Tunturibacter psychrotolerans: one gene and its partner. The protein of the gene in region 1 interacts with the protein of each later gene in a pairwise test. Links are inferred from orthologs where the notes say so. Each region holds a gene or a part of one and is shown in the gene's direction. Other genes may lie near its edges. The genes, in order: ndk and RBB77_RS19825.

What was found.
Region 2: the proteins of ndk (region 1) and RBB77_RS19825 interact in binary tests that used the Escherichia coli proteins (3 or more experiments, as listed by UniProt). The link is inferred for Tunturibacter psychrotolerans from one-to-one orthologs.

The regions. Positions count from the first base shown.
Region 1 is NZ_CP132942.1:1,743,270-1,746,334, forward strand. What follows is about bases 316-3,054. They hold ndk (nucleoside-diphosphate kinase), read left to right. Parts: upstream 316-1,346; coding sequence 1,347-1,763; downstream 1,764-3,054. Other genes in these bases: RBB77_RS07080 (Nif3-like dinuclear metal center hexameric protein), read right to left, coding at 316-923; RBB77_RS07085 (hypothetical protein), read right to left, coding at 1,078-1,239; RBB77_RS07095 (HAD family hydrolase), read left to right, coding at 1,890-2,513; RBB77_RS07100 (GNAT family N-acetyltransferase), read right to left, coding at 2,537-2,944. Also shown: RBB77_RS07075 (DEAD/DEAH box helicase), read left to right, coding at 1-41; more of RBB77_RS07080, read right to left, coding at 42-315. UniProt on the Escherichia coli protein: Major role in the synthesis of nucleoside triphosphates other than ATP. The ATP gamma phosphate is transferred to the NDP beta phosphate via a ping-pong mechanism, using a phosphorylated active-site intermediate.
Region 2 is NZ_CP132942.1:4,714,101-4,717,220, reverse strand. The notes cover bases 1-2,794. They hold RBB77_RS19825 (5-formyltetrahydrofolate cyclo-ligase), read left to right. Parts: upstream 1-987; coding sequence 988-1,602; downstream 1,603-2,794. Other genes in these bases: RBB77_RS19820 (glycoside hydrolase family 3 protein), read right to left, coding at 1,712-2,794; mak (fructokinase), read left to right, coding at 1-2. Also shown: more of RBB77_RS19820, read right to left, coding at 2,795-3,120. UniProt on the Escherichia coli protein: Involved in the removal of 5-formyltetrahydrofolate.

The DNA.
Region 1 (3,065 bases):
TCCCCTTCACGTTAGCTGGACGAGTACCGGCCCAGCCATGATCATTGCGGAGAATTCGAGACGGGGCCATGCTCTGGATTCCATAGCGGCTGTCCTGCCACAATATGGTCGACGCGTATCCCAGGAAACAACTCCCGCAAATCTTTGGCGCAGCGCTCCATTCCAGGCTCCTCTGACACTTCGTGCCCCAGCAGAATCAGCGCCTTAGGCCTACTCTGCGCTACTGCATCCCGAACGTACTCGACCGTCTCCCATTCGCTTGCCTCACCGGCGATCAACACTTCGACCGCGGGCTGACGCAGAGCGAAAACCTGCTTCTCTAATCCGGAGGATCCCGGAAGGAATGCCACATGGGATATAGAAAGATTAGGATCCCCTTCGACTCGTAGTGTTTGAATGTGAAGTTTAGACTGCAGCGATCTGGACAACTCCGCCAGTGTCACCTGAGGAATCGTTACAAAATATTGCCCGCGAGGCCCAGGCGGATGCGGATACTTATCCCAGCCAAGCTCCTCGTACATTCCCCTTAAGATGTGGTCGGTTGTATCAGCATGAATCTCATCATGGAGCCGAAACACCACCAGATGGTGTTGTTCAATGAACGCCAGCTTCTCTTTGTATACAGGATCATTGGTAAAGAACTTCGTGTCATCGATGTGGTTATAGAAGGTGGGCTCATGCGTGATGATCAAATTATCCCCACGGCGGACCGCCTCCTGTAAAACCTCCATCGTGTCGAGGAAGGTTGTGGCGATGCCGGTGACGAGTGTATTAGGATCGCCCGCCTTAATGGTATCCACTGTGTTGGGCGGGGGCATTGCGGCGTAACTGTGCTGGATGAGGCTAATCGCCTCACCCGCGCGAAGTGTTTGCGCGCGCGATGATATTGAAAGAAGTATCAACAACGTTAGAAGGATTCGCATCGGCATTATCGTGGGGAGCAACTGAGATCGCTCGACAATTCTATCGCCGAGCAATTGGCTTTGCGTCGTCGAATATGATGGCAATCAGATTTCGGGACGACAAGGTTTGGCAATGGTTTTGATCCACGAGAAAGATGATTGCATGGCGGACCGACTAGGTTTGACGGCGATAGAAGAGGCCTGCCGTGAAGAAGACAATGGCGACCATGAGGGAGAGGCGGGCATGGAGGATGTTATGCAAACGCAAGCTGAGGAGGCCATCCGCAAGCCACGCGGCGAAGCCCAGAAACCATATCCACGCTGTCTTTCGGAACATCCGCATTCATCCATGCTCCAGTGAGAAGTTTCAGCCAAGCTTGAACATGCGCGGTTCGCTGGCCTTGTTCTACACTAAGTAATAGAGACTCACCTAGGAGAAATACGTTGTCACAACGCACATTCAGCATCATCAAGCCGGACGCCGTTCGTAAGGGCTACTCCGCAGCTATCCTGGCCGAGATTGAAAAGGCAGGGTTTAAGATTGTTTCGATCAAACGGCTTTCCATTTCGAAGGCGCAGGCTGAAGGGTTCTATTACGTTCACGCGTCGCGTCCGTTCTTCGGCGAACTGACCGAGTTCATGTCGAGCGGCCCCATTTTTCCGATGGTGCTCGAGAAGGATAACGCGATTGCCGATCTGCGGAAGTTGATGGGCGCGACCAATCCGGCCCAGGCGGATGAGGGGACGATTCGCAAGAAGTTCGCATCGTCGATTGGAGAGAACGCTATCCATGGTTCAGACGCCGAGGATACGGCTGCATTTGAGATTGGGTACTTCTTTGCCGGTTACGAACTGAAATAACTCGATTGATAGATGAAGTTCAGCGGCGGTAGTGCGATCGGAGTTTTGGTCGGCTATCCGCCTTGAATTTTGTCGGAAGCGAGAGCGTCTGGCTCTTGGCACCGACGAGAAGCAAGGAGAAATTTGATGTTAGCTGCACCTTCGAAGTTGAAGTTACCGAAGGGGTCTTTCAAGGCCTATCTGTTCGATTGCGATGGAACGATTGTTGACTCGATGCCACTGCATTACATCGCGTGGAAGACGGTTCTAGCGGAATGGAACTGTGAGTTTGGAGAACAGACGTTCTATGCGTGGGGTGGAATGCCGGTATCCGAGATTATCTCCGCGCTGAATGTGCGAGACGGATTGGCGATGCCCGGGGAAGAAGTGGCAAAGCGGAAGGAGGCACTGTACTTCGAAATTCTTCCTGAGTTGAAAGCGGTGCCGGAAGTGCTCGAACATATCGAATTTAGCCATGGGCAAATCCCATTTGCAGTGGTATCAGGCAGTACAAGGGATTCTGTAACTTCTTCGCTGGAGGTGCTGGGTCTTCTGGACAAATTCGAAACGTTGGTATGTGCGGGAGATTACGAACGGAGCAAACCCGATCCAGAGCCCTTTTTGATTGCAGCTAAGCGGCTCGGAGTGAGTCCAGAGGACTGCCTGGTTTTTGAAGACACGGAGATGGGGATTCAGGCAGCGACGGCGGCCGGGATGGCTTCGGTGAAGATATTACAACCGTGGGAGCGGGAGGAACACTCTGGTACATAGTTCGGCAATCGATTAAGGAGCGCTCAGAGCTCTTTGCGGAAATTGATGCATCGATCAACTATTTCGAACCCGAAAGCTTCATGGGCGTTCTTTGAGCTTTCATGGTCGATCCACGTATCGGATGCCATTTCTTCGCACCCATGATTACGTGCCCAACTCTCAGCCGCACGCATCAAGGCCTTGCCGATACCCTGACCTCTGAATTGCTCGTAAACAAACCAACCTTCAACGAAGGCAACGGGTTGGGCCGGGTCGCAGACGTCGGCGTGTGAACGCAGTCCTACCTGAAGAAGGCCGTTGAGTGTTCGTTCCTCCCAATAGGAAATCAGAATCATTGCCGGCAGAGTGCCGTACATGCCGGAGGTGAGCACGCGACCTATTTCCTCACGATGTTCTTCGATGGACGTCTCTGGCCAGAGCAGCGCACACATTTTTGTGATCTCATCTTGATGTGAGATTTGCGCCTGGCGAATCTTGAGACTTTACTCTGTGCGTGAAGCGCGAGTTGAATCAAACCGCCGATTTTGCGTGGTCATGGCCATCCGTCTTACG
Region 2 (3,120 bases), 3.0 Mb from region 1 along the record:
GAAAGTATGTCGGTAGACGAATGCTATGCGATACTAGAGGCATGAGGTCACTAATTTAGCAGGCCAATCTTAGGCGCTCTAGTTTCGCATTGAGTGCTGGAGAGCAAAGAATAGAGTCTCTCAGAGATTGCAAATATAGCCGGGATGGCGGAACTGGCAGACGCAGCGGACTCAAAATCCGCCGAGGGCAACCTCGTGGGGGTTCGACCCCCCCTCCCGGCACCAATACGACAAATGACTTACCAGTAAACGGATCACTTCTGCGCGAGTGCCATTTTTCCCTATGCATGGTCGGTGCCTGTTGCGCCTTTCAGTGCGTGCGGAACGCCCCCCGGATGTGCTTCGGTGTTCACTGATGCGCACCGAGGAGACCGATGGTAGGAACTTCAGAAGCAACCTCGAACAATGAGCGAGGTTGCAAGCCTCCCGCTCCTTAAAAGCCAAAAGTAATCCAGGGCTATGTGATTCTGATTGACCACGGATCTCACATAGCTTTAGTGCGTCCGACTACTGATTTAGCGCTCGATCTTGGAAGGGTTGAAAACACAAGCACACTTCTACTACCCAGCTATTTTCCTCGTGTGGTATGTTGAGCAATTACATCGTATTGCGATGTATTCTCTTGGCAAGAGTTGGCTGTGCCATGGTTAGCTGACTATCAAGTGAGACGAGCTACACGCGGAGCATAGAACATCAACCGCTGTTCGCCGGACTACGAGCGTTCGCGAGTAGCAAGGCAAGATAGACAAATTTGGTCTTGGGGAGATGTCCATGATCTTCTATGTGTTGTTATTAGTTCTTTTTCCGCTGGTTGGAATCGTCGCCGCTGTCGTAGTAATTACAAAAGATTCCATTCAGCGACGTGATCTTCATCGCAACCGATGAAGATGAGGCAAGTGTTACCGTCCCGAATGTGCACTTGGGTCCATCGCAAGGGATTACACTGTTCTTACGCAAAACACAGATGCAACTACGCTAAAAAATAATATGGATGACCCAATGAACCCTGGGTTCGCAGGGACTGGACAGGAAGCACAACTCATCGCCTGGCGAGAACAAAAAAGGTCAGAGCTTCTTGAATTGCGCACTTCCTTTCCTGAAAAGCAACGGACCAGCGCAAGCGATGACGTCCTCAACGGGGTGAATTCTATATTCCAATCCCATGGGACAAGGATTGCTGGTTTCTATTGGCCCTTTCGGGGCGAGATCGAAGTATTTCCTCTAATCCATCGTTTTCTCGCTGAAGGAGGAACTGCTGCACTCCCGATGGTTGTTGGGCGATCGCAACCGCTCACTTTTCGCCTCTGGACCCCAGGATGCCGTATGGTTGCCGGTGTGTTTGGTATTCCTTATCCTGCAGAGTCTCGCGTTTTGGTCCCCGACACTTTGGTAGTCCCGCTGGTTGGTTATGATGATTGCTGTTATCGGCTGGGGTACGGTGGTGGTTATTACGACAGAACGTTGGCAGCGGCTGAACCGAAACCTCTTAGTATCGGCGTAGGCTTTGCGGCCTTGCGACTCGAAACGATTTGGCCCCAGCAGTATGATGTGCCGATGGACTACGTCGTTACCGAGGCCGAAACGATACGACGAAGTGTTTAAAGAGTCTTGACGTCCCGCGTTCTTTGTTGACGAACCTTTCATCTATTTGCGCACATTTGTCAGTCTAGAGTTCCAGTTCTAGCAAATGTACCCGAATATGATCTTGAGTTCAGTAGCTAAGCCCGTACCCGTACGCATAGAGCGGGGGAGCCGAGTCATGTGGTTCAGCGCCATTCTGCTTCATCACTCCATTGAGCGATGAGGGTAGCTCAAAACGCAGATGACCTTGAGGATTTGCGCGACCCTGTAGAACCTCCAGCACCTCTTTGCTATCGATGCCGAAGTCTCCCAGAAGCGCAGTGGCCTTGTCCTTTACATTCGTCAGGATCAGCGGACGTTCGAGGGTAGTCACAAACACTGTCGGTACGACTTTGCTCGCCGCCACGAGTGCCTCATAGTCCGGATCGGATTCGATGTAATTCAGCCTGCCCTCATGCTGACGACTGCCAAAAAAATATCCCCGATGTTCGCTGGCAAACGGAGGTGCTGCGTGGATCACCGCCAAGTCCGCCTTGCTGACCTCCGAAACCACGGTGAAGCCAGCCGCTTCTGCAACCGCCGGATCGATGCCTCGCACATAAAGGCGGAGCTTACTTGATGGCAACGGAAGCAACTTTCTACCCGTGTTCGGGATGGTCTTGTTTTCGAGGATGACAACCGCACGCGCCTGCGCGTCCCCGCCGGCCTTCACGAACTCCCCATTCCCAACGATCTTGCCCGCAGCGGCAACATCCACATACGGATCCTCGAACAGCCCCATCGAGAACTTCTGTTCCAGGATGCTTCTGGCTGCCATTTCTGCTCGATCCCGAGAGATGGTCCCGTTCTTGACGCAGGCCACAATCGCATCTGGATTGTTTGTGCCGCCAATTTGGTCAACTCCTGCATTGATCGCCTTGGCAAATCGTTCCTTGCGGCTCAACGACTCTACGCCCCACGGCACCCCGATATCGGCGGGAGTCGGTTTGGAGCCTTCAGGTTCTCCATTCATGCAAGCTTCCGTACAGTCTTCCGTGATTCCCCAGTCGCTGAGCACCAGACCAGCGAACCCTTCTTTCTTCCTTAGCAAATCGGTCAACAGTTGTTGGTTGAAGCCTGCTCCCACCTGCTCCAACGCTGTTCCGTTCAGAGTCACTCCCTGCAGGATCGCGTAAGTCGGCATCACAGTCGCTACATGAGACCGAAAGGCCGCCACAAACGGGATCATGTGCATTGCTAATTCGTGATCGTCGAGTGCAGCGAATCTGCCGTAGAAATTGTGGCTGTCCCAGCCGTCTTTCACCGCGCCGTATCCCACCCAGTGCTTTACGACCGCGGCAACGCCGTTGCGGTTTAGGCCGTCCTTTCCGTTTTGAATGCCTTCGATGTAAGCCGCAGTCATCTTGCCCGCAACCTCGGGATCTTCACCGAAAGTCCCGTCGATCCGCGCCCATCGGGGCTCTGTTGCCAGGTCGGCTTGGGGCGCTAGCGATTCCCGTATACCGACCGCGATATATTCTTGGCGCACAATGTCTCCAA